3 regions of the Pseudosulfitobacter sp. DSM 107133 genome follow, and region 3 is predicted to be linked to each of the others. Evidence: riboswitches for the same ligand, from Rfam matches in the RefSeq annotation. Region 3 holds a riboswitch; each other region holds the start of a gene.
What was found. Region 3 has a riboswitch for thiamine pyrophosphate ahead of thiB (thiamine ABC transporter substrate binding subunit). Riboswitches for the same ligand answer to the same signal wherever they lie in the genome.
Positions count from the first base shown of each region.

Region 1: another riboswitch for thiamine pyrophosphate. It lies ahead of DSM107133_RS20555 (IS6 family transposase); the one in region 3 lies ahead of thiB (thiamine ABC transporter substrate binding subunit).
Region 2: another riboswitch for thiamine pyrophosphate. It lies ahead of thiD (bifunctional hydroxymethylpyrimidine kinase/phosphomethylpyrimidine kinase); the one in region 3 lies ahead of thiB (thiamine ABC transporter substrate binding subunit).

Region 1 covers NZ_CP085156.1:85,685-95,599, forward strand. The annotation lists gene DSM107133_RS20530 (acyl-CoA dehydrogenase) at 1-1,208, shown strand, start outside; gene DSM107133_RS20535 (acetyl-CoA C-acetyltransferase) at 1,205-2,488, shown strand; gene DSM107133_RS20540 (3-hydroxyacyl-CoA dehydrogenase NAD-binding domain-containing protein) at 2,485-4,548, shown strand; gene DSM107133_RS20545 (acetyl-CoA hydrolase/transferase C-terminal domain-containing protein) at 4,541-6,352, shown strand; gene DSM107133_RS20550 (FAD/NAD(P)-binding domain-containing protein) at 6,457-8,127, shown strand; TPP riboswitch at 8,157-8,257, shown strand; partial or broken gene DSM107133_RS20555 (IS6 family transposase) at 8,423-8,953, shown strand; gene DSM107133_RS20560 (IS110 family transposase) at 8,978-9,915, opposite strand, start outside.
Region 2 covers NZ_CP085155.1:288,523-298,437, reverse strand. The annotation lists gene DSM107133_RS19155 (efflux RND transporter periplasmic adaptor subunit) at 1-771, shown strand, start outside; gene DSM107133_RS19150 (efflux RND transporter permease subunit) at 791-3,898, shown strand; TPP riboswitch at 4,007-4,107, shown strand; gene thiD (bifunctional hydroxymethylpyrimidine kinase/phosphomethylpyrimidine kinase) at 4,164-4,970, shown strand; gene DSM107133_RS19140 (FAD-dependent oxidoreductase) at 4,970-5,965, shown strand; gene thiS (sulfur carrier protein ThiS) at 5,949-6,146, shown strand; gene DSM107133_RS19130 (thiazole synthase) at 6,150-6,923, shown strand; gene DSM107133_RS19125 (thiamine phosphate synthase) at 6,920-7,516, shown strand; gene DSM107133_RS19120 (HesA/MoeB/ThiF family protein) at 7,513-8,505, shown strand; gene DSM107133_RS19115 (ABC transporter substrate-binding protein) at 8,505-9,443, shown strand; gene tenA (thiaminase II) at 9,440-9,915, shown strand, end outside.
Region 3 covers NZ_CP085154.1:221,226-231,140, reverse strand. The annotation lists gene DSM107133_RS01115 (thiamine/thiamine pyrophosphate ABC transporter permease ThiP) at 1-1,284, opposite strand, end outside; gene thiB (thiamine ABC transporter substrate binding subunit) at 1,260-2,246, opposite strand; TPP riboswitch at 2,284-2,384, opposite strand; gene DSM107133_RS01105 (hydroxymethylglutaryl-CoA reductase, degradative) at 2,422-3,711, opposite strand; gene aroC (chorismate synthase) at 3,821-4,936, shown strand; gene DSM107133_RS01095 (hypothetical protein) at 5,029-5,406, shown strand; gene DSM107133_RS01090 (DMT family transporter) at 5,445-6,386, shown strand; gene cobO (cob(I)yrinic acid a,c-diamide adenosyltransferase) at 6,390-6,983, shown strand; gene DSM107133_RS01080 (cyclase family protein) at 7,071-8,027, shown strand; gene DSM107133_RS01075 (branched-chain amino acid aminotransferase) at 8,151-9,020, opposite strand; gene DSM107133_RS01070 (MarR family transcriptional regulator) at 9,180-9,692, shown strand; gene DSM107133_RS01065 (response regulator) at 9,689-9,915, shown strand, end outside.

The sequences.
Region 1 (9,915 bases), on a different replicon from region 3:
GCCTGTTTGGCGGTGTGCAGGAACCGATGGCGCGGATCGCGGCCAATGCCTATACCATTGACGCCGGTCGCCGCCTGACCACCGCCGCGCTGGACGAGGGCCACAAGCTGGCCGTGATTTCCGCGATCATGAAATATCACGCCACAACGCGGATGCGCGAAAGCATCAATGACGCGATGGACGTGCATTCCGGCAAGGCAGTGATCGACGGGCCGCTGAATTACCTGCAGCCGCATTACCGTGCCATTCCCATCGGGATCACGGTCGAGGGCGCCAATATCGTCACCCGCAACCTGATCATCTTTGGTCAGGGGGCCATCCGGGCGCATCCGCATCTGCTGGATGAAATGCAGGCGCTTCAGGAACCGGACCCGGAAAAATCCCTGACCGCTTTTGACAAACACTTCTGGGCGCATGTCGGCCATTCGACGCGCACATTCTTTCGCGCATGGTGGTCCGCCTGGACCGGGCGCGGCGACGTGCCGGACAACGCGGGCGACATCGCGCCGCTCTATGCGCGGCTGTCCCGCTGGTCCGCGGCCTTTGCCGTGACGGCGGACATGGCATTCCTGACGCTGGGCGGCGAACTGAAACGCAAGGAGATGATCTCGGCGCGGTTGGGCGATGCATTGTCCGAGATGTTCCTGGTGTCGGCGGCGCTGAAACGGTGGGAAGACGACGGGCGGCACGCCGAGGATTTGCCGCTGGTGCAATACGCGGCCGAAGTGTCGTTCAACCGCATCGGGCGGGCGCTGGACGAAACCATTGCCAACTTTCCCGCGCGTTGGGTCGGCTGGCTGCTGCGCCCGACGCTGTTGCCACGGTCACGGTCGCGCGGACCGTCGGACAAACTGGCCGAGAAATGCGCGATGATCCTGTACCACCCGTCGCAAACCCGCGACCGTCTGGTGGGCGTGCTGCATCCGGGTGAACCTGACAGCGGGCAGGGGTTGCTGGACACCGCTTATCGTATGGTGATCGACGCCGAACCGTTGACCAAACGCCTGCGCAAGCTCAAGCAATCGCCCGCAGAGGCGCTGAAGTCCGGCGCGCTGACCGACGCCGAACACACGCAGCTTCAGCGTGTGGATGCGGCGGTGCAAAAGGTCGTGGCGGTGGACGAGTACAGCCCCGAACACATCGCGGCCATGTTCCCCGACGCGCCGCAAGACCCCGACAGATTTACCCCCAGAGAGGCTGCAGAATGACCCGACCCGTTTACCTCGTCGATGGTGCCCGCACCCCGTTCCTCAAGGCGCGCGGCGGACCGGGCCCGTTCACGCCGGTCGATCTGGCCGTGCAATGCGGCAGGCCGCTGTTGATGCGCCAGCCGATGCCGCGCGATGCTTTTGACCTTGTTATCCTGGGCTGTGTGAACGTCATTCAGGACGAAATGAACCCCGCCCGCGTCGCGGCCCTGCGGTTGGGCATGGGTAACGAACAAGTGGCCTTTACCGTGCAGATCAACTGTGGCTCGGGCATGCAAAGCATCGACACCGCCTTTCGCTATATCCGCGATGGCAGTCACGAGATGATCCTGGCCGGCGGCACCGAGGCGCTGAGCCATGCGCCGCTGGTTTACAACCGCGAGGCGACCGAGTGGTTCGGCGGCATGGCACAGGCCAAGGGCGCAATGGACAAGGCCGCCAAACTGACCGAATTGCGCCCCGATTTCTTCAGCCCCGTCATCGGGCTGGAACGCGGGCTGACCGATCCGATTACGGCACTGAACATGGGGCAAACCGCCGAAGTGCTGGCGCATCGTTTCGGCATCGATCGCGAAACCGCAGATGCCTATGCGGTGGACAGTCACAAACGGCTGGCGGCGGCACAGGCGGACGGGCGGCTGGACCACGAGGTTCTGCCCGCCTTTGACCGCGACGGGGTCGCCCATGGCAGCGACGACGGCGTGCGCCCCGACAATTCCATGAGCCATCTGGCCAAACTGAACCCCGCGTTCGAAAAACCATACGGCAAGGTGACGGCGGGCAATTCCAGCCAGATCACCGATGGCGCGTCCTGGGTGGTCCTTGCGTCTGAAACGGCAGTGAAGGCGCACGGGCTGGAGCCGATTGCACAGCTGGTTGACAGCGAATGGGCGGCACTTGATCCCGCGGTCATGGGGCTGGGCCCGGTTATGGCGTCCTCCCCACTGGCACAGCGGCACGGGCTGTCGGTGGATGACATCGACCTGTGGGAGATTAACGAGGCCTTTGCCGCGCAGGTTCTGGCCTGTCTGGCCGCGTGGCAGGATGACGACTTTTGCCGCGAGGTGTTGGGCTATGACGCCGCCTTTGGCCGGATTGACCGGGGGCGTCTGAACGTGGATGGCGGCGCGATCAGCCTGGGGCACCCTGTCGGGGCCAGCGGCAACAGGATTGTGCTGCATCTGGCCAATGCCATGAAACACAAAGGTGTCCGTCGCGGCATCGCCACCGAATGCATCGGCGGCGGGCTGGGCGGTGCCATGCTGCTGGAGGCCGCATGATGGATGTTCTGGAACGCTACGCACAGAAACCCACGCCCGCAGACACGCCGCGCCCCGAGGGTGTCGCGCATTGGCGCTATGGCGCGGGGGAGATTGCTCAGCTGTGGCTGGACTGCGCCGACACCGGCACCAACGTGATTTCCGAAAGCGTGTTGCGCGAACTGGACAATCTGCTGGACCGGGCGAAACAGGACAATCCGCGCGCGCTGGTGATCCGATCGGCCAAAGCGGGCGGTTTCGCGGCGGGGGCGGACATCGACGGCTTTGCCGATCTGCGCGGTGACGCGGCGATGGAAAAGCTGGAGCAGGGCCACGCGGTGCTGGACAAGCTGGCCGCGCTGCCGTTCACCACCATCGCCGTCGTGCATGGCAACACGCTGGGCGGCGGGCTGGAGCTGGCGTTGGCCTGTGATCACCGGATTGGGGTCGATGGCGTCAAGGTCGGCTTTCCCGAGGTGCAGCTGGGTCTGCATCCGGGGTTGGGCGGGACCGTGCGGCTGACCCGGCTGATTGATCCGGTGGCGGCGATGCAGATGATGCTGACCGGCCGTCCGGCCCATGACCGCAAGGCGCGCAAGCTGGGTATTCTGGACGCGCTGGTGCCCGTGCGCCATGTCGAGGCCGCGATTTGTGCCGCAGCGGCGGGCAAGCTGGACCACGACACCGGCGGGCTGCGCGCCACGGCGCTGCGCACCCGCGCGGCGCGGTCACTGGCCGCCACGCGGATGCGGACCGAAGCCGAGAAAAAGGCACCGAACGACCATTATCCCGCGCCCTATGCGCTGATCAATCTGTGGGAGGACCACGGCGGCGATGCAGCCGGGATGCAAAAGGCCGAAATGAAATCCTTTGCCGATCTGCTGGACAGTGCCACGGCACAGAACCTGATCCGCGTCTTCTTTCTGCGCCGCAAACTGAAATCCGAGGGTAAGGGTGCGGACGGCATCCGCCATGTGCACGTGATCGGTGCCGGCGCGATGGGCGCCGAGATTGCCGCATGGTCCGCGATGCAGGGCAAACGTGTCACCCTGGAAGACGTGGCGCTGGACCCGCTGGGCAAGGCGGTGAAACGCGCCGTCGGCATCTATGACAAGAAACACCTGAGCGGGATCGACGCGCGCGATGCACTGGACCGGATGATGCCTGATCCGCAGGGGCTGGGCCGTGCCCGCGCCGATCTGGTGATCGAAGCCGCCCCCGAAAAGCCGGAGATCAAGGAAAAGATCTATGCGTCGCTTGCCGGTGTGATGAAGCCCGATGCAATACTGGCCAGCAACACGTCCAGCCTGCGGCTGGCCGATCTGGTGGCGCGCGCCCCGGATGCGGAGCGTTTCGCCGGGTTGCATTTCTTTAACCCTGTCTCGCAGATGCCTTTGGTCGAGGTTGTCTCTCACGCTCAGGTCACGCCCGAAACGCTGGACCGGCTGGCGGCTTTTGCAGAAGGGATCGACCGGCTGCCCGTGCGGGTGACCGATTATCCGGGGTTTCTGGTGAACCGCATCCTGGGCCCCTATCTGATGGAGGCGATGGTGATGCTGGAGGAAGGCAAATCCAAGGAAGAGATCGACCGCGCGGCGCTGGCGTTCGGGATGCCGATGGGGCCTGTGACGCTGGCGGATCAGGTCGGGTTGGACATATGCCTTGAGGTTGCGCGGTCGCTGCGCAACGGGCTTGACCGTCCGATGGCCGACACGCCCGACTGGCTGGCCGAGATGGTGGAGAAGGGGCACACAGGGCGCAAATCCGGTCGCGGTCTGTATGACTATGACAAGGGCGAAACGCCCCCCGATGCGCCCGCAGACGATCCGTCCGACAGCATCATTGACCGGCTGATCCTGCCGATGTGCGACGCCGGTGTGGAATGTCTGCGCAAGGGCGTGGCGCAGGATGCCGATGACGTGGACGCTGCTGTGATCTTTGGCACCGGATGGGCGCCGTTCCGTGGCGGGCCGATGCACTATGCCAAGGTGCGCCGCGATGTGCCGCAACGGCTGGAGGCGCTGGCGGCGGAACATGGTGCACGGTTTGCCCCTGATGCGGGGTGGTCCTCTTTTGGCTGAGAACACCGCCGACCGGATCGCCACCGAGATCATCGAACGCACCGGCGGTGACATCCGTCTGGCGCTGCCGCTGGGACTGGGCAAGCCGGTGACATTGCTGAATGCGTTGACGCGTGCGGTGGCGGAACGTCCCGATGTGCGCCTGTCGATCCTGACCGCGCTGACGCTGGAACGCCCCGATATGGCGCAGGGCATGGCCCGCCGCCTGCTGGCCCCCGCCGCCGACCGTCTGTTCGGTGAGTACCCGCAGATCGACTATGCGCGGAGGATGCGCGACGGCACCTTGCCCGACAACATCGAGGTGTCGGAATTCTTTATGCAGGCGGGGCGCTGGCTGTCGCAGCCTGTGGCGCAGCGCCGCTATATCGCGGCGAACTATACCCATGCGCTGGACGTGTTGCGGCGCTGGCGGCCCAACGTGATGATGCAGCTGTTGGCCCCGCTGGAGGACGGCAGCTTTAGCCTGTCGTGTAACACCGACATCTCGGCCGACTTGTTGCACGACCGGCGGGCAGGGCGGCAGGATTTCATTGTCGCGGCCGAAGCGAACGACAGGCTGCCCGCGATGACCGGCCCGCAGGCGCGGGTGGCCCGTGACGAAATTCAGATGCTGATGGACGAGGGCCCGCAGTTCGAGCTGTTCTCGGTGGTCAAACGCCCCGTGGGTGCGGTGGAACATGCCATCGGCTTGCATGTGGCGCGGCTGATCCGCGATGGCGGGTCGCTGCAGATCGGCATCGGCGCGATTGGCGACGCGGTGGCCCATGCGCTGATGTTGCGGCACGCGGGGCAGGCCCAGACCATCCAGCGCAACAGTCCCTTTGCGGGGGACCGATTTGACGAAAGCGGGGCGTTTGACGCGGGTCTCTACGTGGTGACCGAAATGCTGGTCGACGGGATACTGCAACTGTTCAAGGCGGGGATCGTGCGCCGCGAGGTTGACGGCGTTGCCATTCACGCAGGGTTTTTCGTGGATTGCCGTGCCTTTTACGCGGCGTTGCGCGGTCTGACGGATGCCGAACACGCCCGCATCCGCATGATGCCCGTGTCATTCACTAACCAGCTCTACGGTGACGAAGAGACCAAACGCGCCGCCCGCACCGATGCGCGTTTTGTAAACGCGGCGATGAAGGTGAGCGTTTTGGGCGGTGTGACCAGTGACATCACGAAAGGCGGGCAAGTGGTCAGCGGCATTGGCGGTCAGTTCAACTTTGTCGAACAGGCCTTTGCACTGGACGGGGCGCGGTCGATCATCACGCTGCCCGCAACGCGGACAAAGGCGGGGCGGACCACATCGAATATCGTCTGGTCGCATCCGCACGAAAGCGTGCCGCGCGCCTATCGCGATATCGTGGTGACGGAATACGGCATTGCCGATCTGCGCGGGGTGCGGGACGAGGTGGCGGTGGCGCGCATGGTGCGTATTGCCGACAGCCGGTTTCAGGATGATCTGGTTGCACAGGCGAAGGCGGCGGGCAAACTGGCGGCGGACTTTGCGGTGCCTGACGGGTGGCGGTGCAACACGCCGCGGCATCTGGACGGCTGGCTTGATCCGGTGGAATTGCCAAAATTTCCCTTTGGCACCGACTTTGATGCCGTCGAACAACGGTTGCTGCCCGCGCTGGACCTGTTGTCGCAAACCCAGGGCGACCGCCTCGGCATGGCGCGTCTGGTCTTGGGTGGATTGCGGGCCGGGGATGCCAACCGCGCCTGCATGGAGCGTATGGCACTGAGCGCCCCACGCGGTTTGCGCAACCGGCTGGAGGCGCTGGCACTGAAAGGCGCGCTGCGCAAGGTCGGGTAGGGACAGCAGACCGCGCGGAACTTTTTCGCGGTCGGCCATGTTTGTAGACATATATCGTAAAAGACAGGCCCGCGCACGGCTGGCCGTCTGGGAAAGGGTTTCAAATGATAGCAGAGGCGGGTCTGGCACGGATTGCAATTCTCGGTCTCGGCCCACGGAGCCTCGGCGCGCTTGAGGCACTGGTCACGCATTTGCAGGACAGCGCCTGTCGCGTCGCCGTCGATGTCTTTGACCCCTCTGACGCACCGGGGGCAGGGCCGAATTTCCACCCTGACGAAAGCCCGCTCTGCCTGCTGAACATCCCCTTTCGTGACATCGCGATCCGCCCGCCCGCGTTTTCACGCTGTGGCAGCTTTGCGGATTGGTACGCCCGGCACACCGGCGAACAGGCTGACCCCGACAGTTTCCCGCCGCGCGCCGTGATGGGGCAGTATCTGCAGGCGCGGTTGCATGATCTGCGGACCACGGCACAAGGAACGGTTGCGATCATCCCCGAACGGGTCAGCCGGGTTGAGCACAGCGCCGAGGGCTGGCGGGTAAAGGCCGGTGGGACGTGGCGCGCACCCTATGACGAGGTTTTGTTGACACCCGGACAGCCACAGGTGCGCCCCGACGATCAACTGGCGGAATGGCAGGCCCATGTCGGCCGCAGTCAGGGCACGCTGACGCGGGCCTATCCCGCGAACCAACTGGCCGACCGCGCCCGAGACTGGACAGGCTGCACCGTGGCCATTCGCGGTTTGGGGCTGTCCACCTTTGACGTTTTGCGGGTGCTGACCTGCGGGCAGGGCGGGTCGTTTGATGCCAAAGGATACCATCCGTCAGGCTGCGAACCCGCACGCATCTATCCGTTTTCACTGAACGGTCACCCGCCATTCCCAAAACCTGTAACAGCCCCGCTGGACGCGCGATTTGATCTGCACCGCGCCGAGGTGACCCGGTTGTCCCGCGCCATCGCACAGGCCGCCGAGACGGATCCCGACAGCGCGCGCGCCGCGATCAATGCCGCACTGGACCCCGCCGTGACACGCATCCTGTCAGAATGTCACAGGCAGGTTCCGCAAGGCGCGGTGTCAGAGTGGTTGCATCGCGAATGGATCAAACCCGGTGCGCAGGAAACGGACCTGAACCCGATCGAAAGCCTGCGCATGGGCATCGGGCTGGCTGATGGCACGCTTGACCCGACCATCGGATATGTGGCCGGACAGGTCTGGCGCAAGATACAGGATGACCTGCGCAAGGGGTACAACCCCGCTGACACACCTGCCGAGACGGCACAGATGCTGGTCGGGTTCGACGAAGGGCTAAAGCGGTACAGCTACGGCCCCCCGTTGTCAGCGGCCCAAGAGCTGTTGGCATTGGTGGAGGCGGGAATTGTCGATCTGGACCTTGCCGCCGATCCCGATTTCACCCTGACAGAGGAAGGCTGGACGCTACAGGGCGCTGAGCAAAACGCCCGCGTTTCTGTCATGATCGACGCGGTGCTGCCTTCGCCCGATCTGTCGGCCATTGCGGCGGCGCCAGTGGCATCGCTGGTGGATGCGGGCGTGTTGGCGTCTTTGGCCGATGGGTTGGCGGCGCGCACCGCGCCTGACGGGCATGTCTTGGATCAACAGGGCCACGAGATACCGCAATTGTGCCTGCTGGGACGGCTGGCGCTGGGGAGTGTGATCGCGGTGGATTCCCTGCATGACTGTTTCGGCAAATCGTCGTACCGCTGGGCCAGAGGCGTTTGCGCGCGATGGGAGGCGGATCACCGCACCGGCGTCGCTTGATCCCCGACAGGACGGCTGCTACCACATGGACGAATCCGTTGGGGTGCCTCGAAAGGGGCTGAGAGGCGCAAGCCAACCCATCGAACCTGATCCGGACAATACCGGCGTAGGAAACGGAACACGAACAGGTCACGGGGCCACCCCCGCACGCTGTTCTTCCTCCTCCTGTCGCCGGTGGAGGAAGCTATGACGCCACGGGCATCCACACGGTTCTGTCGCAAAGTTTTTGCGGTTGGTTGGACTGGCTTGCGCATGGTAGGTGCGGGCTTTTGAGCTTGATGTAGGGTCCCCATTTGTGGCGATTGAATTCAAAGGGAACCATTTCCCGAAAAGCGTGATCTTGTACGCTTTATTCTTCTACGTGCGCTACGGCGTCTCCTATCGGGATCTGGAAGACATCATGGCTGAACGCGGAGTTGAAATTGATCATGCCACGTTGAATCGCTGGGTGGTGAAGTACTCGCCGCTGATCGCTGCAAATGCGCAGGCGAGAAAGCGGTCGACTGCCGTCTCTTGGCGGATGGATGAAACTTATATCAAAGTTCGTGGAACCTGGACTTACCTGTATCGCGCGGTTGATCGTGACGGGCAGACCCTTGAATTCATGCTGTCAGAGCGTCGTGATACCGCTGCGGCTCGCAGATTCTTCATGCGTACCGTTGGCACCAACGGTGTCCCGGACCGTATTGCCATCGACAAGAGCGGTGCCAATTTGGCTGGCTTGCACAGTCTAAATGTCATCCTCAAATTCACTGGAGTTGGTCGGATCATCGGTATCGTTCAATCCAAATATCTCACGGATGTATTTGACAAGAAGTTTTTGAAGTACGGAGCTCCTTTTTTGGTTGACCTACTGATGTGAAACCGGATCGGCCATTGGCGACCTCTGCTTCCATTTTGTGACGAAGCGGCGGTATACTTCCTCCGCGTGACCGACAGCCTCTCGTTCCCGATCGCGCACCGATTTGAGGCTGTAGTCGGCTGCTGACCCTTTTGTCCTGCCACCCCGTTTAGAAGGGTACCCTGCGGCCAATTCCAGTTTTCTAAGCTTCCAGTCCAGGAGAGCAGGACGGCTCCAGATGTACTCTTCGCCTTTCGATAGCATGTGCCAGATGACCACCGTCAGCTTACGCGCTGTCGCGACTGCTGCGACTTGGTTCCCGCGCTTTTCTTTGATCCGTTGAAAGAAGGCTCGCAGCGGGCCAGGTGTTCGGGACACCGACCAGGCTGCCTCCACCAGCATCGCTCGCGCATGTGATCGACCCTGCTTGGTGATGCGCCCGTGATAGGCAGGCTTGTCACCAGATTGCCGTACCCGGGGATTGAGGCCGAAATAGCTGACAAGCTTCTCTGGCGATGAAAACCGTCCGATATCGCCAACGGCAGCCAGGACACTCAATGCGACGATCATGTTGACACCGGTGATAGTCATCAGTTGCTTCACCCGCGGTTCCTGGAGTGCTGCCTGTGCAAGATCCTCATCGATCTGCTTGAGGTCGTGACCGAGCCGATCAAGTTCGCTGGCATGGCGGAGGATGACGCGCTGCTGATCTTCGGCAACAGGTAGCGCCTCAAGCCAGGCCCTTCCGCGCTTTGAGAACAGAGAGCCGGAAAAGGGCGGGATCAGATTGGCATGCAAAACCGAATGGATCCGGTTTTTGAGACGGGTCATCTGGGAGACCAGTTGCACCCGCTCAGCCACGACGCGACGAAGCCGTTCTGTTTCCTCATCTGGCATCCAAACCTCAGGCAGAAAACCACTGGCGTGTAGTTTCGCCAGAACCGACG
Region 2 (9,915 bases), on a different replicon from region 3:
TCGCGCAATGTGGCCAGCGAACAGGCATTGGACAGTGCCGTGGCCAACCGTGACATTGCCGCCGCCGCTGTGCAGGCTGCACAGGCGCAACTGCAGACCGCCCAGATCCAGCTGGACCGCACCCAGATCCGGGCGCGTCTGTCCGGTGAAATCGGGCGTTCGCTGGCCAGTCCGGGTGCGCTGGTGACGGCCAGTCAGGCCGAACCGATGGCCGTGATCCGCAACATTGATCCCGTCTATGTGGATGTGACCCAGTCAGCCGCCGAAATCATCGCATGGCGGCGCGACAACATCGGTGCGCGTCTGGAAGACCTGCCAACCGATGTGACCCTGACGCTGGCCGATGGCAGCGTATTCGACCAGACCGGCACATTGACCGCCGCCGAACCGGACGTGAACGAACAAACCGGCGTTGTGGTGCTGCGGATGCAATTCGCCAATCCCGACAAGCTGCTGCTGCCTGGCATGTATGTGCAGGTCGAAATCGCCACGACCACCGCCAAGGACGTCTATCTGGTGCCCCAACAGGCCATCAGCCGCGACCGGCGTGATCAGCCGACGGTTCTGGTTGTCGGCGCCGACAATGTTGTCGAAATGCGCCAGCTCTCGGTCATCAGCGACCGGGGCAGCGACTGGGTGGTAAACGACGGGCTGAATCCGGGCGACCGTGTCATTGTGGTTGGCCTGCAAAAAGCCGCCCCCGGTGCCACCGTGACCCCGCAAGAACAAGCGCCCGCTGACGCAGACTCTGCTCCGGCAGCAACCGAATAAATCAGGATCAGACCCCGCCATGGCTCGCTTTTTCATCGACCGTCCGATTTTTGCATGGGTCATTTCGATCTTTATCATGGGGATCGGCATTCTTGCGATTCAATCGCTGCCCGTCGCCCAATACCCGCAGATTGCCCCGCCCACGGTCACGGTGCGCGCAGTCTACCCGGGGGCCTCGGCCGAAACGGTTGCCAATACCGTCACGCAGGTGATCGAGCAGCAGATGACCGGCCTGGACGGTTTGCGCTATGTGTCGTCGTCGTCGACCTCGTCGGGCAGCGCCAGCGTGACACTGACTTTTGAAACCGGCACCGACCCCGACATCGCGCAGGTGCAGGTGCAGAACAAGCTGTCACAGGCCACTGCCCTGCTGCCCGAAGCGGTGCAGCGGCAGGGTGTGACGGTGCAAAAATCCTCGGCCGGCTTCCTGATGGTCGTGTCGCTGATTGCCGACAACGGCACCTATGACGCAACCGATCTGGGCGACTATCTGTCCACCAATCTGGTCAACGAACTCAGCCGAGTCGAAGGCGTGGGCAGTGCGCAGGTCTTTGGCGCGCAATATGCCATGCGCATCTGGCTGGACCCGGCCAAGCTGGCTGCCTTTGAACTGACGCCGTCGGATGTCGTGGCCGCAGTCTCTGCCGAGAACGCACAGATTTCCGCAGGGGCTTTCGGGTCGCGCCCCTCGGTCGACGGGCAGATGCTGAACGCCACGATCACCGCGCAATCCCTGTTGCGCACGCCCGAAGATTTCCGCCAGATCGTGCTGCGCGCCGAAACCGACGGCGGGCTGGTGCTGGTCAATGATGTTGCACGGGTCGAGATCGGCGCCGAAAGCTATGCCACCATCTCGCGTTACAACCGCAACCCCTCTGCCGGCCTGGCGATCAGCCTTGCCCCCGGTGCCAACGCACTGGACACCGCCGCCCTTGTTGAAACGCGGCTTGAGGAACTGGCGGAATTCTTTCCCGATGGGGTCGATTATGTGATCCCCTATGACACCACGCCCTTTGTGCGGATTTCAATCGAGGAGGTCGTCAAGACGTTGGTCGAGGCGATCGTGCTGGTGTTTCTGGTGATGCTCTTGTTCCTGCAAAACCTGCGTGCCACGCTGGTGCCCACACTGGCGGTGCCCGTGGTGCTGCTGGGCACATTCGGGGTGCTGGCGGCATTCGGCTTTTCGATCAACACGTTGACCATGCTGGCCATGGTGCTGGCCATCGGCCTGCTGGTGGATGATGCGATTGTTGTGGTCGAAAACGTCGAACGCATCATGGAGCAGGAAGGGCTGAGCCCGGTCGAGGCGACGCGCAAGTCGATGGACCAGATCACCGGCGCGCTGATCGGCATTGCCGTTGTGCTGTCGGCTGTTTTCGTGCCGATGGCCTTTTTTCCCGGATCAACCGGCGTAATCTACAAACAGTTTGCGGTGACGATCATTTCGGCCATGTCGCTGTCGGTTCTGGTGGCGCTGACCCTGACACCTGCCTTGTGCGCAACGCTGCTGAAACCGAAAACCCACGCCAAGCGGCGCGGATTTTTCGGCCTGTTCAACAAGGGCTTTGACAAGCTGATGACAGGCTATGGCAAGACTGTGGGCAAGCTGGTGCGCTGGCGGTTCCTGACCGGTCTGGCCTATATCGGTATCTTTGTTGCCATGGGCCTGCTGTTCGTGCGCACCCCCCAGGGCTTTCTGCCAGACGAAGATCAGGGCATTCTGTTCACCCTTATCCAGGCGCCAACAGGGGCCACCAGCGAACGCACGCTGGATGTACTCAAGCAGGTCGAGGATTACTACCTGGAACAGGAATCCGACATCGTGGATTCGGTGTTCGGCGTTGTCGGCTTCAGCTTTGCCGGTCAGGGCCAGAACGTCGGCATCATGTTTGTGCGCCTGAAAGACTGGGCCGACCGCGAAGCTGCAAACCAAAGCGCGCAGGCGCTGGCGGGCCGTGCCTTTGGCGCGTTCAGCCAGATACAGGATGCGATGGTGTTCCCCGTGGTGCCGCCTTCGGTGATCGAATTGGGCAACGTGTCCGGCTTTGATTTCTATGTACAGGCACGCGGCGGGCAGACCCATGAACAGTTGCTGGATGCACGCAACCAGTTGCTGGGCATGGGCGCACAAAGCCCGTTGATCGCCTCTCTGCGCCCCAGCGGGCTGGAGGACGCCGCCCAGTTCAAACTGGACATCGACTGGCGTCGCGCCGGCGCCATGGGAGTGACCGCGGCAGATGTGGGCAACCTGCTGACGATTGCCTGGGCCGGCCGCTATGTGAACGATTTCATCGACGAAGGGCGGATCAAGCGCGTCTATGTTCAGGGCGAGGCCGATGCCCGTGCCCTGCCCTCGGATCTGGCCAAATGGCGCGTGCGCAATGCCAGCGGCGGTCTGGTGCCATTTTCGAACTTTGCCGATGCCGAATGGGCTTTTGCGCCGCAGGGTGTGACCCGCTACAACGGCGTGCCTGCGATGCAGCTTCAGGGCGCACCGGCACCCGGCGTCAGCACCGGCGACGGTCTGGCCGAGATCTATCGGCTGGCCGAGCAGTTGCCCCCCGGCTTTCAGATCGCGCTGACCGGCCTGTCGCTGGAAGAGCAGGAATCGGGCAGTCAGGCACCGCTGTTGTACGGGCTGTCGCTGGCGGCAATTTTCCTTGCGCTGGCCGCGCTTTACGAAAGCTGGTCGATCCCCTTTGCGGTGATGCTGGCCATGCCCATCGGCGTGCTGGGCGCGCTGACAGGGGCCTGGCTGGGGGGGTTTGAAAACGGCGTGTTCTTTCAGGTCGGTCTGCTGACGGTGATCGGTCTGACAGGGAAAAACGCGATCCTGATTGTCGAATTCGCGCGCGACCGCCGCGCCGAGGGCGAGACGGTGATCGAAGCCGCCGTAGACGCTGCAAAACAGCGTTTCCGTCCGATCATCATGACGTCGATGGCCTTCTCTTTGGGCGTTCTGCCGCTGCTTCTCAGCACCGGCGCAGGCTCGGGCGGGCGCACGGCCATCGGCAGCGGCGTGGTGGCGGGTACGATTTCGGCCACCGTGTTCGGCGTGCTGTTCGTGCCGTTCTTTTTCGTCGTCATCTCGCGGCTGACCCGCAAGGGGCGCGCTGAAACCGGCTGATTGCGGCACAACCCGGCCGCGAAAAAAACCGGTTGTGATCCGCGAAAATACACTCTAGCCCTAGAGGCGAACAGCGTCAGACCGCACCGCGCGGCCCGACGCACGACATAATATCCGTCGGGGGGCCCCTTGGGGCTGAGAGGTGCATGCACCGACCCGTCGAACCTGATCCGGGTCATACCGGCGTAGGGAACGGGTAGGTTGCGCATCACATCGCGCAGGCTCTTTTTCCACGTCGGCAGTCCCACATACGTTGGAGATGCCCGTGGCCCACAGACCCCCGATTGCCTTGACCATTGCCGGTTCCGACAGTGGCGGTGGCGCCGGTATTCAGGCGGACATCAAGGCGATGTCGGCCAATGGCGTCTATGCTGCCAGCGTCCTGACCGCCATCACCGCGCAGAACACCATGGCGGTAACGGCTGTTCACGAGGTGCCCGCCGACATGGTCGCCGCGCAGATTGCGGCGGTTCTGGATGATCTGGATGTGGCGGCGGTCAAGCTGGGGATGCTGTCGGGCGCTGCCGTCATCGCAGCCGTGGCAGAGGGACTAGCGGGCTTTGCCGGGCCGGTTGTCGTTGATCCGGTGATGATTGCCAAATCGGGCGATGCGTTGTTGCATGACACTGCGGTTGACGCCTTGGCGCGCCGGATTCTGCCGCTGGCGACGCTGCTGACCCCCAACCTGCCCGAAGCCGCGCGGCTTCTGGGCGCGGCAGAGGCGAAAACCCCCGACGAGATGGCCGCACAGGGCATGCGCCTGCTGGCGATGGGGCCGCGAGCGGTCCTGATGAAGGGGGGACATGGCGCAGGCGAAACCTGCACCGACGTGCTGGTCGACGCCAGCGGCACCATCGCCACCCTGTCCGCGCCGCGCCTGCACACCCGCAACACCCATGGCACCGGCTGCACCTATTCCGCAGCCATTGCGGCGCAGCTTGCCCGTGGGGTGGACCTGCCCGCCGCCGTCGCCGCTGCGCATGGCTATCTGCAAGGGGCGATTGCCGCTGCCGACACATTGGACATCGGCGCGGGCCACGGTCCCGTCCACCATTTCCACGGTCAGTGGTGATGCATCGCATTACCATCATCGGCGCCGGTGTCGCGGGCCTGTGCGTGGCACGCGCCCTGCTGGATCGCGGCGCGCGGGTCACGTTGATCGACCGTCAGGCCACCCTTGGCCCGCAATCCTGTTCGTGGTGGGCCGGCGGTATGCTGGCCCCGTTCTGCGAGGGCGAAAGCGCCGAAGAACCCGTGGTGCGGCTGGGGCAGGAGGCCGTCGGCTGGTGGGCCGCCCACACGCAGGCCGTCCACAGGAACGGCACGCTGGTGATCTCGCCCGCCCGCGACACTGCCGAACTGACCCGCTTTGCCCGCCGCACCCGCAATCACAGCCCCGTGGACGCAGAACAAATCGCAGCACTGGAACCCGATCTGGCGAACCGTTTCACACGCGGTCTGTTCTTCAAGGACGAGGCCCACCTTGCCCCCCGCGACGCCCTTGCGCAACTGCGCGCGGGTCTGATCCGTGACGGGGTGATCTTTGAACAGGGTGATGCCGACCCCGATGCGCTGGCCCGCCAAGGCCTGACCATAGACTGCCGTGGCTTTCAGGCCCGCGCGCAAATCCCCGACCTGCGCGGCGTCAAGGGCGAGATGCTGGTGCTGTCCTGCCCCGACGTCACGCTGTCCCGCCCCCTGCGCCTGCTGCACCCGCGTATGCCGCTGTACATCGTGCCGCGCGGCGATGGTGTGTTCATGCTGGGGGCGACGATGATCGAAGGCCAGGCAGGCCGCCATGTCACCGCCCGCGCCCTGCTGGAACTGCTCAGCGCCGCCTATGCGCTGACCCCCGCCTTTGGCGAGGCCGAGGTGATCGAGATCGGCGTCGACAGCCGCCCCGCTTTTGCCGACAACCTGCCGCGCATCCGCCGGCACGGCAACCTGATCCGCGCCAATGGCTTGTTCCGGCACGGTTTTCTTCTGGCCCCTGCCCTCGCCCGCATGGTGGCCGGCCTGATTTATGACAACACAACCCCCGAGGTGATGGATGAAACTACAACTTAACGGAGACCCGATTGACACGCAGGCCGACACGCTGGCCGATCTGCTGACGGCACAGGGCCTTGGCGATGCCAAGGTGGCCACCGCCGTCAATGGCCGCTTTGTCCCCGCCGGCGCCCGCACCGCCTGCGGGCTGACCGATGGCGATTTGATCGAGGTTCTTGCCCCGATGCAGGGGGGCTGAGCGATGCGCGATTTTTACGGCACCACGCTCGCCAACGCCCTGATGCTGGGCACCGCGCAATACCCGTCGCCCGCCATTCTGGCCGATGCCTTCCGGCGCAGCGGCGCCAGCGTGGCCACCGTATCGCTGCGCCGCGAAAGCGGGCAGGACCGGGCGGGGCAGGATTTCTGGCAGCTGATCCGCGATCTGGGCGTGCAGGTGCTGCCCAACACCGCCGGGTGCCACAGCGTGAAAGAAGCGGTGACAACCGCCCATATGGCCCGCGAGGTCTTTGACACCAGTTGGATCAAACTGGAAGTGATCGGCGAGGAAGACACCCTGCAACCCGATGTTTTCGGGCTGGTCGAGGCCGCGCGCATCCTGACCGAGGACGGTTTTCAGGTGTTCCCCTATACCACCGAGGATCTGGTGGTGGCCGACCGCCTGTTGCAAGCAGGCTGCGAAGTGCTGATGCCATGGGGCGCGCCCATCGGCTCGGGGCTGGGGCTGAACAACATCTTTGGCCTGCGCGCTATGCGGGCGCATTTTCCCGATGTGCCGCTGGTGATTGATGCCGGTCTGGGCCTGCCGTCACAGGCGGCGCGGGCGATGGAGCTGGGCTTTGACGCGGTGCTGCTGAACACGGCTGTGGCCAAGGCAGGCGATCCGGCAGCAATGGCCGAGGCCTTTGCCACAGCCCTGCGCGCAGGCCAGTTGGCCCACGCCGCCGACCCGATGGAGCCGCGCGATATGGCCGCCCCCTCAACCCCCGTAATTGGCAAGGCGTTTTTGCAATGACACTGGATCGTTTCTATCCGATTTTTGACAGCGCCGACTGGATCGAACGGCTGGTGCCGCTGGGCATCAAGCTGGTGCAACTGCGCATCAAAGACGCCGACCCCGAAACCATCCGCGCCCATGTGAAACGGGCTCAGGCAGTCTGTGCCGCCCATGGCTGCACGCTGGTGCTGAACGACCACTGGTCGACGGCCATCGAAACCGGCTGTGACTGGCTGCATCTGGGACAGGAAGATCTGAATGGCGCCGATATTGATGCCATCCGCGCGGCGGGTCTGCGACTGGGCATCAGCACCCATGACAAGGCCGAACTGGCCCGCGCCCTGACGCTCAAGCCTGATTATATCGCGCTGGGGCCGATTTATCCGACCATTCTGAAACAGATGAAATGGCATCAACAGGGCGTGGAAAAGCTGACCACATGGCGTGAGTTGATCGGTGCGACACCCCTGATCGCCATCGGTGGTATGAACATCGACCGTGCGCCCGGTGCCTTTGCCGCCGGGGCCGATGTGGTCTCGGCTGTCACCGACATCACCCTGAACGCCGATCCCGAAGCGCGCATTGCCGCGTGGCTGGCGGCCACAAGATGAGCCGCTATGCCCGTCAGATGCTGCTGCCCGAAGTTGGCAGCGCCGGACAGGCCGCCATTGCCGCCGCCCGTGTTCTGGTGGTGGGCGCCGGTGGCCTTGCCGCGCCCGCTCTGCACTATCTGGCCGGCGCGGGCGTGGGGCATCTGACGCTGGTTGACGGCGATGTCGTGTCGCTGTCGAACCTGCACCGCCAGCCCCTGTTCCGCGAGGCAGATGTGGGCCGTCCGAAAGTCGAGGCGGCTGCCGAAACCCTGCGGGCGATGAACGCCGATTGCACCTTTACCCCCCTGCCCTGTGCGCTTGATCCGGCGAACGCGGCAAACCTTGTGGCGGGCGCAACGCTGGTGCTGGATTGCGCCGACAGCTTTGCCGCCAGCTATATCCTGTCAGACATCTGCCTTGATCTTGGCGTGCCGCTTGTCAGCGCCTCGGCGCTGGGGTTTGCGGGCTATGTGGGCGGGTTCTGTGGCGCCGCGCCGTCACTGCGTGCCGTGTTTCCCGACCTGCCCGACCGCGCCGCCACCTGTGCGACCGCCGGCGTGATGGGGCCGGTTGTGGGCATGATCGGCGCAGCGCAGGCGCAGATGGCTTTGGGTGTGATAATCGGTCAAACCCCGTCACCGCTGGGCCAGTTGATGCAGTTCGACATGCAAGGGATGCGCAGCAGCGGCTTTCGCTTCGACGGTGCCCCCGAGCCTGCGGACGGCCCGAAATTCATCGCCCCCCGTGACCTGACACCGCAGGATTTCGTCATTGAACTGCGCGACAGCGACGAAGCGCCTGTTCCCGTATCCCAACACGCGCACCGCACCAGCGTTGCGGAATTCCGCCAACAGAAATCCACCCCAAAAGACGGACAGCGCGCCGTTTTTGCCTGCCGCTCGGGGCTGCGGGCATGGCAGGCGGGCGCGCATTTGCGCAGCCACTGGGCCGGAGAAATCACCCTGATTGCAATGGGCGACACGCCCCCCACCGAAAGGCAAACCTGATGAAACTCACCGCCCTGACAACCGCCATGTCGCTGGCCGCAGCCCCGCTGCTGGCTGCGGACGACATGACCCTGATGCTGGACTGGTTCGTGAACCCCGACCACGGGCCGATCATCGTGGCACAAGAGCTGGGCTATTTCGCCGAGCAGGATCTGAACGTCGAAATCATCGCCCCCGCCGATCCTGCCGACCCGCCCAAGCTGGTCGCCGCGGGCAAGGCCGATCTGGCAATTTCCTATCAACCGCACCTGCACCTGCAAATCCACGAGGGCCTGCCGCTGCGCCGCGTCGGCACATTGGTCGCAACACCGCTGAACTGCCTGCTGGTGCTGGCCGACGGGCCGATCAAATCACCTGCCGATCTGACGGGCAAGAAGGTGGGCTTTTCCGTCAGCGGCGTCGAAGAGGCTGTTCTGGGCACGATCCTGCGCCACAACGGGCTGACCATGGACGCGGTTGAAATGGTCAACGTCAACTGGTCGCTGTCGCCCTCGCTGATGTCCGGTCAGGTCGATGCGGTGATCGGCGCCTATCGCAATTTCGAACTGAACCAGATGGAGATCGAAGGCGTGCCCGGCACATGCTTTTACGTCGAGGAACAGGGCCTGCCCGCCTATGACGAGCTGATCTATGTCGCCAATGCCGACACCATGGACAAGGATATGATCGCGCGCTTTCTGGCCGCGACCGAGAAGGCAACGCAGTATATCGTCAATCATCCCGACGAAAGCTGGGCGCTGTTCGCCAGCACATCCGCCGAATTGCAGGACGAACTGAACGCCCGCGCATGGGCCGACACGGTGCCGCGTTTCGCCCTGCGCCCCGGCGCGATGGACGTGGGCCGCTACGCCGCGTTCGAGACCTTTCTGAACGAAGCAGGCCTGACCACCCGGATGACCCCGGTTTCGGACATCGCAATCGACGTGACCGCACCATGAGCGCCCCGGACTATGGCAGCACCTACGCGCTGTGGCGCGCCGGTGCAGCGGGCACCTGGGATGATTACATGACCCATCCCTTTGTCGAAGGGCTGCGCGACGGCACCCTGCCGCGCAGTGCGTACCTGCATTATCTGGTACAGGATTACGTCTATCTTGTACATTATGCCCGCGCCTGGTCGCTGGGCGTGATCAAATCCGAAACCTTGGAGGAGATGAAGGTCTGCGCCGCCACGGTGGATGCGCTGACCAACCGCGAAATGTCGCTGCATGTGCGCACCTGCGCGGCGGCAGGCATTGACGAACAGACCCTGTTCAACGCCACCGAAGAGGTCGCGAACCTGGCCTATACCCGCTATGTGATCGACGCGGGGCTTCAGGGCGATTTCATCGACCTGATGGCGGCGCTTGCGCCCTGTGTGTTCGGCTATGGCGAAATCGGCCTGCGACTGGCCCGCGAACAGGTGCCCGA
Region 3 (9,915 bases):
GCGCAGGCCCAGCGCCGCGCTCAGCCGCCCTTGGGCCGCCACAACGTCACGCACCCCCGGCACCAGAATCCTTAGAGCAAAAGGCAGCGCCATCAGCGCGTTGACCAAGGCCGTGACTGGCAAGGCCAGCGCCGACGGTGGGGCAAAGGGATAGATCAGGATAAACCACCCCGTCCCGATCATCAGTGGCGACGCGGCAAACCCCAACAGCCCCGCCGCTTCGACCCCGCCGCGACGGCTAGTGCCGATCCAGCCCGCCATCGGCAGGGCCAGCGCCAGCAGCACACAGACACTGACGCAGGACACCCAGACCGACGACCACGCCGCGCGAAACACATTCGCGGGCAATGCCGTGATCCCCGGCAAACCGGACAGCACGACCGACAGCAGCGGCACCAGCAGGAACGCCGCCGCCAGAGCGATCAGCGCGGCATCGACCCAGCGCAGCACGCCCGTCGGTGCATCCCAACGCCGCACCATCCGGCCCATACCCCCCGTCAGCGACACCTGCGGCACCAGCCACAGCGCCAACACCGCCGCAGCGCCCGCCATACCAAGCTGCATCAGCGACAACATCGCCGCACGGCCAAGATCGAAATCGAACAGAAACGCCTGATAGATTGCCAGCTCGATCGTGGTCGCCCTTGGCCCCCCGCCCAGCGTCAGCGCCACGGCGAAACTCGCCAGACAAATCACGAATATCAAAGCCAGCGCGCCCGGCACCACGCGCAACAGTACGGGCCATTCCAGCACGCGAAACACCATGCGCGGCGTCAGGCCCAACTGCGCGGCCAGCCGGAAGCGTTCCGCCGGAATGCCTTGCCAACCTTGCAGGATCAGCCGCGTCGCCAGCGGCAGATTGAAAAACACATGGGCCAGCAGCACGCCGCCCAACCCGTAGATCGACAGCGGTACGAACCCCCAGTACCCCAGCAGCTGGTTCACCCAGCCGCCACGACCAAAGACCGCCAGAATCCCCAGCACCGCGACAATCACCGGCAGGATAAACGGCGCACCCAACAGGGCAATCAGCGCGCTGCGCCCCGCAAACCGCCGCCGCGCCAGTGCACGCGCCACCGGCACCGCCAGCGCGACCGATATCAACGCAGACAGAAACGCCTGCCACAGGGTAAAGCGTACCGCAGCCCAATCGGCAGGCCCAAGGGAATATCCCCCCTCGGCCCGCCACGCCACCGCGCCCAGCGCGGCAGCGATCAGCGCCACGACCAATGTCGCAGCGCCAATACCGCCTAAGCGGCTTATTTGGACAGGGCTTGCAGCCATTCCTGCAACGCTTCATCCCGCAGTGCGGGCGCATCCTCCGACGGCACCAGCAGCGCCGTTTCGGGGGTGATCAGTGTTTCGAACCCTTCGGGCAGACCGTCCTTGGGCGTTACGGCGGGATACATCCAGTTGGTCGTGGGAATGGCCGACTGGAACGCATCCGTCACCATGAAATCCAGAAACTTGTCCGCAAGCTCGGGCTGGTCGCTTGCTGCCAGTTTGCCAGCGACTTCGACCTGCAAATAATGTCCTTCCGAGAAGGGAGCTGCCTTTTTGGTGGCGTCCTCTTCGGCAATCAGGTGATAGGCGGGCGAAGTGGTATAGGACAACGCCATATCGGCCTCGCCCTCAAGGAACAGACCATAGGATTCGGACCAGCCTTTGGTCACTGTCACGATGTTGTCCGCCAGATCGGCCCAGATCGCAGGCGCCTCGTCGCCATAAGCCGCCTTGACCCACATCAGCAGGCCCAGACCGGGTGTGGACGACCGCGGGTCCTGAATGACGATCTTCAAATCGCTGTCCGCCAGTTCGCGGAAATTCTTGGGCGGCGTGATGCCGTCGTTGTAGACAAAGGCAAAATAGCCCCAGTCAAAAGGCACGAAATTCGGGTCGCTCCATTCCATCGGCACGTCATAGGCCACATCGACCGAATGCGGCGCGAACAGGCCCGTGGCGGTGGCGGCAGCGGTCAGGTTGGTGTCGAGCCCCAGCACGACATCAGCGTCCGAGCGCGCGCCCTCCAGCTTCACCCGCGCCAACAGCGCGGCCCCGTCGCCCGTGCCCACGAACTGCAAATCGCAGTCGCACACCTCTTCAAAGGCTTTCTCGATCACCGGACCGGGGCCCCAGTCGGATACAAAGCTGTCATAGGTATATACGGTCAGAACAGGCGTTTCGGCCTGCGCTGTGGTGGCAACGGTTGCTGCAAGAACTCCCGCTGCAAGATGGATCGGCTTCATGGCATCCTCCAATTTGCTGGCGAAAGGGCAAAGCGTGGAGAGATGTCCAGACCTTCCCTCCGCCGGTGTTAACCGGTTCAGGTTCAACGGGTCCGCGATCATTCGCATCTCAGCCATTAGGCCCCCCGAGGTGTTGCAATAGCTAGGGTGTGTGGGCTGCCGAGGCAAGCCGTATTCAGGTTTCGTCCAGAATGCTGCGCGCGTGGTCCACCGTAATGTCATCTGCTGCAACGATGGCACGGGCGACACGGTCAATGTCGGCACCTGTCGCGCCTGCGGTGATCGCGATGTTGCGCGCGTGCAGCGCCATGTGGCCACGCTGGATGCCCTCGGTTGCCAGGGCGCGCAGCGCCGCCATGTTCTGCGCCAGGCCCACGGCGGCAACCACCTGCGCCAGTTCGGTTGCCGTCTCGACGCGCAGCAACCGCAACGCCGCCTGCGCCGCCGGGTGAGTGCGGGTCGCCCCACCCACAAGGCCCAGCGCCATCGGCAGTTCGATACTCCCACTCAGCCCACCGCTGGCGGTGCGCTCCCACCGCGTCAGCGCGGTATAGCGTCCGCAGCGCGCGGCAAAGGCATGTGCCCCCGCCTCGACCGCGCGCCAGTCGTTGCCGGTGGCGATCACCACCGGATCAATGCCGTTCATGATCCCCTTGTTGTGCGTCGCCGCGCGATACGGGTCAATCACCGCCAAGGCGCAGGCCTCGACGATGCCCTGCGCCACATCCGTGCCGTTCAAAGTATCGGTATCCAGCGCCGCCGCCTCCAGATCCACACGCGCCCGCACCAGCCGCAGATCGGCCAGATTGGAAAGGATGCGCAGCCGCACGGTGCCGCCCGCGATCGCCTCGACCTTTGGGGCCAGCAGTTCGGCCATCGTGTTGACCGTGTTCGCCCCCATCGCATCGCGCACGTCCACAATCAGATGCAGCACCACCATCGGCCCCACCGGCGTGTCGTCAAACACATGCACCTCGATGTCCTTGCAGCCGCCACCCAGACCGGTCAGCACCTTGTCCCTTGAATTGGCCAGCGCCATCAACGCGCCGCGGTGTTCCAGTATCCGCAGCCGCGCCGCCGCAGGATCGCTAACGCCCAGCACCTGCACCTGCGCGCGCATCACCGGATCATCCGCCGAGGCATGAAAGCCGCCCCCGGCCCGCGCAATCCGCGCCATATAGGACGCCGCCGCCACCACAGAAGGCTCCTCGACCACCATCGGGATCAGGTAATCCTTGCCGTTGACGCAAAAGTTGGTCGCCACGCCCATCGGCATCTCGAACTTGCCCACCACGTTCTCGATCATCCCGTTGGCCGTGGCCAACGGCAACGCCCCCTCGCCCGCCAGCAACGCGCGGTCGCTCTGATCCAGCCCCGCCGCCGCACAGACCGCGTCCAGCCGCGCTGCGGGTTCAAGATCACGCAGCCCCGCAATGCGGGCATTCACAGGTGTGGGTTTTGTCATTGTGTCCTCCTGATGCCGTTTCAGGACGGTACAGGCTGAACCGCACCGGTCAATCACTCTTGAGCCGATGGGCCTGTGCCGTTATGGCCTTGGGCCAAAGGAGACCGCGATGTCGATCAACAGCTTTGGCCACCTCTTCCGCGTCACCACATGGGGTGAAAGCCACGGACCCGCCTTGGGTGCGACGGTCGACGGCTGCCCTCCGGGCGTGCCCGTGACCGAGGCGATGATCCAACACTGGCTGGACCGCCGCAAACCGGGTCAGAACAAATACACCACCCAGCGCCGCGAGGCCGACGAGGTCCGCATCCTGTCGGGCGTGTTCGAAGGCCAGACCACAGGCACACCCGTGCAACTGATGATCGAAAACACAGACCAGCGCTCCAAGGACTACGGCGACATCATGGACAAGTTCCGGCCCGGTCACGCCGACATCACCTATTGGCAGAAATACGGTATCCGCGACTATCGCGGTGGCGGCCGGTCCTCGGCCCGCGAAACCGCGTCACGCGTGGCGGCGGGCGGTCTGGCGCGCGAGGCGATCCGCGCGATTGCCCCAGACGTGCAGATCACCGGCTACATGACCCGTATGGGCGCCCACGAGATCGACCGCACCCGCTTCGACTGGGACCAGATCGAACAAAACCCGTTCTGGTCTCCCGATGCCCAGACCGCCGCTGATTGGGCCGACTACCTTGACGACCTGCGCAAATCCGGCAGCAGCGTCGGCGCGATCATCGAAGTGGTGGCGCGCGGTGTGCCCGCCGGCCTTGGCGCTCCTGTCTACGGCAAGCTGGACACCGACCTTGCTGCCGCCATGATGTCGATCAACGCGGTCAAAGGTGTCGAGATCGGCGAAGGCATGTCCGCCGCGATGCTGACCGGCGAATTGAACGCCGACGAGATTTTCATGGGCAACGACGGCAAGCCGTCATACTCCAGCAACCACGCGGGCGGTATTCTGGGCGGTATCAGCACCGGACAGGACATTGTCGTGCGTTTTGCCGTCAAACCAACCTCGTCGATCCTGAAAACCCGCAAGACCATCACCAAGACGGGTGCGGAAACCGAGATTATCACCAAGGGCCGCCACGACCCCTGCGTCGGCATCCGCGCCGTGCCCGTGGGCGAGGCGATGATGGCCTGCGTTCTTCTGGACCACATGCTGCTGCATCGCGGTCAGGTTGGCGGGCAGATCGGCGAAAACCGCGGGCGCATCGGCTGAAATGTCACAATAGGCACGATTTAGCAGAGGTCTGTGGGAAATACCCCGTCGCGCCCTAGATTACAGGGCATGCTGTGTCGAAAGGATGCATTATGACCCGTCGCATGATATTCAACGCTCTTGTTCTCGGTGCGCTGCTGCCTGCGCTTCCTGCCTTTGCGCAAGATACGCTTGGGCGTGAAGGCACGTTTCATGGACACAACGGCGCCTCTGCCAGCGGCGATGTGGTTGTGACCGATGCAGGCATTTCCCTGATGCGAAACTTCAAACTTCAAGGCGCAGAAAACGCACATGTAGGCTTGGGGTCAAACGGCGTTGTCGCGGTCGAAACAGACATGGGCGCACTGCAAGCCACCGAAGGATCGCAGGATTATCCAGCGGGCCAGTCGTACAATGTCTCGGACTATAACGAGGTCTGGATATGGAACCCCTCTGACAACTCTGCATTGGCGGTCGCAAAACTAAACTGACGCTTGCAACTTGATCGCTGAACGATCAAGTGTCGGGCATGCCTTTGCCCCTGATCGAAAATCGTCCCGGCACAGCTGTCACGCTCAAGCTGGTGGCAGTGTTTTTGTTTATGGTCATGTCCGCCATGATCAAGGTGGCCGTGGCCGAAGTGCCCTCGGGCGAGGCCGTTTTCTTTCGCTCATTCTTTTGTATTCCTGTCATTCTGATCTGGCTCTGGCAAACCAAAGAGCTGCGCCACGGGCTGTCGACCAAAAACCCGATGGGCCATGTGTGGCGCGGGCTGTTCGGCACCGCCGCAATGACGCTGACCTTTATGGGCCTTGGCCTGCTGCCGCTGCCCGAGGTCACCGCCATCGGCTATGCCACGCCTATGTTCACCGTGATTTTTGCGGTGTTTCTGCTGGGCGAAAAGGTGCGCGCTATCCGCATGACCGCCGTGGGGCTTGGGCTGATCGGCGTCTTGATCGTTATCTGGCCCAACCTGACATTGGGCGCGGGCAACATGAGCACGGCCGCTACGATGGGTGTGCTTGCCATTCTGGGCGCATCGCTGGTGCGCGGGCTGGTTCAGATCCACATCCGCCGCCTTGTGCAGACCGAACACACCGCCGCCATTGTGTTCTACTTCTCAGTGACCGCCACGGTGCTGTCCCTGCTGACCCTGCCCTTTGGCTGGGTCATGCCGTCGCCTGAAAACACTGTGCTGCTGGTCGGCGCGGGCGTGATCGGCGGCATCGCGCAAATCCTGATGACCAGCGCGTTCCGCTTCGGGGCAGCCTCGATGCTGGCCCCGTTCGACTACGCCTCATTGATCTTTGCCACCGCAATCGGTTTTGTGGTGTTCAGCGAAATCCCGACATGGTCCACGGTGGCCGGTGCAACGCTGGTGGTGGCCGGCGGCGTGCTGATCATCTGGCGAGAACGTCAACTGGGTCTCGAACGTGGCCGTGTCCGCGCCGTGACCGATCCAAAAGGTTAAGACATGACAGAAGACCACAAATCCAAGATGCAGGACCTGCAAGCCAAGCAGCGCGAAAAGATCGCCCAGACCGAAGACCCGGGCCGCGGTCTGATTCTGGTCCATACGGGCGATGGCAAGGGCAAGTCGTCTTCCGCCTTCGGCGTTGCACTTCGTGCTTTGGGGTGGGGCCAGAAAGTTGGCGTCGTTCAGTTCATCAAAGGCAAATGGATCACCGGCGAGCGCCGCTTTTTCAAGAACCTGCCCGAAGTCACATGGCACACGATGGGCGAAGGCTTTACCTGGGACACACAGGACCGCGACCGAGACATTGCCGCCGCCACTGCCGCCTATGCAAAGGCCTGCGAGATGATGCAGTCGGGCGACTATGACCTGATCCTGCTGGACGAAATCAACATCGCCTTGCGCTATGATTATCTGGACATCGCGGCGGTCATCGACGGGCTGAAGGCGCGCAACGAACGTACCAGCGTGATCCTGACAGGGCGCGACGCCAAGCCGGAATTGATGGACTACGCCGACCTTGTGACGGAAATGACCGAGGTCAAACACCCCTTCCAGGCGGGCATTAAGGCACAGCGCGGCGTCGACTACTGACGCCGCGTCACGCGCCGACCTCCTCAACCTGTGGTAGTCTTCCCCTGCGTCACGCGATTCTCGTGGCGCATCAGGGAGGAACTATAAATGACTTTCAAAACCACTTTCGCCGCCGTAACAGCGCTTGCGCTGACGGCCACAACAGCGTTGGCTGATGCACATTCCGCCTGCATATCGTCGAAATGGGGCGCCGATGACACCATCGGTGCCGCCAACCACGTCAGTACCGAACGCACGCTGGCAGCTGCCAAGCTGATCAAACAGGGCAAATCCATGCCGCTTGGCATCACCATCGACGCCAAAACCCCTGCCTTTCCGCCCCGCTCGCTCAGCCTGCAAGTGGTGCAGCCGAACCAACAGGGCGGCGTCAAGCTTGAGGCCTTCGGCTATCCCGGCAACTATAACGATGACATCCTGTACACATGGATCGGCATCGGCTCGCAACTCGACGGCCTTGGCCACCTGGGTGAAAACGGGCTGTACTATAACTGTCTGGATGAAAAAGACATCAGCGTGATCACGGGCCTCGCCAAACTTGGCACCCATGACGTGCCGCCACTGGTCGGGCGCGCGGTGATCGTCGACATGGCCAAACACTTTGGCACCGATGTGATGGACGCGGGTCAGGGCTTTGGCTCCGAAGACATCAAAGCCGCGATGGAGGCGCAAAACGTCACCATGAACCCCGGCGACATCATCCTGTTCCACACCGGCTGGACACAGGGCAAATTCACCCAGGACCCCACCGCATGGGTGTCCGGCGAACCCGGCCTGACCAACGAAGGCGCCGAATATGTCGCCTCGCTCGACCCGATGGCTGTGGGCGCCGACACATGGGGGCTTGAAGCCGTGCCCGCCGTCGAAGGCGACGGCACCTTTTACGGGCACGTCATTTTCCTGCAACAAAACGGTATCTACATCCTTGAAACGATGAATACCGGCCCGATCCTGGATGACGGCGTGAACGAATTCATGTTCGTGCTGGGCCAGGCCCGCATTCGCGGCACCGTACAGGCGATGATCAACCCCGTCGCCCTGTACTGAACCAACGTACCAAACCAAAAAAACGGGCGCGGCCAAACCTATGGCGCGCGCCCGTCTCTTCATCTTGCCCGATAAACTCCGGGGGAGGCGCGAAAGCGCCGGGGGCAGAGCCCCCTCCGACCCTTAGGCGCGCACCAGCTTTTCATAACCTTCCGCGATCTCGCGCGTCAGCGCCCCGACCTCGAAATTGAAATCACCGATCTGGCCCACCGGCGTCACTTCCGCCGCCGATCCGGTCAGAAAACATTGTTCGAACCCTTCCAGCTCTTCGGGCATGATGTGGCGCTCGTGTACCTTGATCTGGCGGTCTTTCAACATGCCGATCACCGTCTGACGGGTCAGACCGTTCAGGATCGAATCCGGCAGCGGCGTATGCACTTCACCGTCTTTGACAAAGAAGATATTGGCGCCGGTCGCTTCCGCCACATAGCCACGGTAATCCAGGAACATCGCGTCCGAGCATCCTTTGGCTTCGGCCGCATGTTTGGACATGGTGCAGATCATATACAGACCCGCAGCCTTGGCTGCGACGGGGATGGTCTCGGGGCTGGGGCGCTTCCACTTGGCGATGTCCAGCTTGGCGCCTTTCATCTTGGCGTCACCGTAATAGTTGCCCCACTCCCAGCAGGTCACAGCCATGCGGACAGGGTTGCGCGATGCGGCAACGCCCATGTCCTCGCCCGCACCGCGGAACGCCACAACCCGCAGGTAGGCATTGGTCAGACCGTTGGCATCCAGTGTCGCGCGTTTGGCGGCTTCGATCTCGTCGACGGAATAGGGAATCTCCATGTCCATCAACTCGCCCGACTTCAGCAGGCGTTGCGAATGTTCCCGGCTTTTGAACACCTTGCCGTCATAGCAGCGTTCGCCTTCAAATACCGACGAGGCATAGTGCAGAGCGTGTGTCAGAATATGAACGTTTGCGTCGCGCCAGTCGACCAGTTTACCATCCATCCAGATCTTGCCGTCACGATCATCATATGCGCCAGACATCGGTCACATCCCTCTGTTTGTTTTCCCAATATTGCGCATTTATGACCGGTGCGGACATTTTGTTGCGCAAAACCTTTGATTCGATAGCCCTTGGCTCTTGGAATGTCAACAACACTGACGTAAGCTCTTGGTCACACAAGACGAGCGAGGCCACGAGAAATGCGTGACACCGGCATGGGTTCGGGACTGGGCGGCGAAAGCCTGCTGTTTCTGACTGACGAACAACTGCGGCAGGGCATCGAGGCGATGTTCTTTGCCTATCGCGGGTTTACCGCCGATCCAGACCGTATTCTGGCGGATATGGCTTACGGGCGTGCGCACCATCGCGCGGTGCACTTTATCAACCGTGCTCCGGGCACGACGGTGAACAACCTGCTGAACATTCTGGGCGTGACCAAACAATCGCTGAACCGCGTGCTGCGCACCCTTATCGCTGACGGGCTGGTGGAAAGCCGAGTGGGCCAAACCGACAAACGCGAGCGTCACCTGCACCTGACCGATGCGGGCCGCGCGTTGGAACAGCAATTGTCCGATGCCCAACGCGCCCGTATGCGCGCCGCCTTTCGCGAGGCCGGGCCAGACGCCGTTGGCGGTTTCCGCCGCGTGCTCGAAGCGATGATGGACCCGGAAATGCGCCGCGCCTATGCGCGCCTGAAGGAAAACGGCGCATGAGCGATTTCGACGTCCACCTGCTGGTTGTTGACGACGACGAGCGTATTCGTACCCTGTTGCAGAAATTCCTGATACGGAACGGATTTCTGGTAACCGCTGCCCGCGACGCGCAGCACGCGCGGCGCATCCTGACGGGGCTGGATTTCGACATGATCATTCTGGACGTGATGATGCCCGGCGAAGACGGCCTCAGCCTGTGCCGGTCGTTGCGCGAAACCAAGAC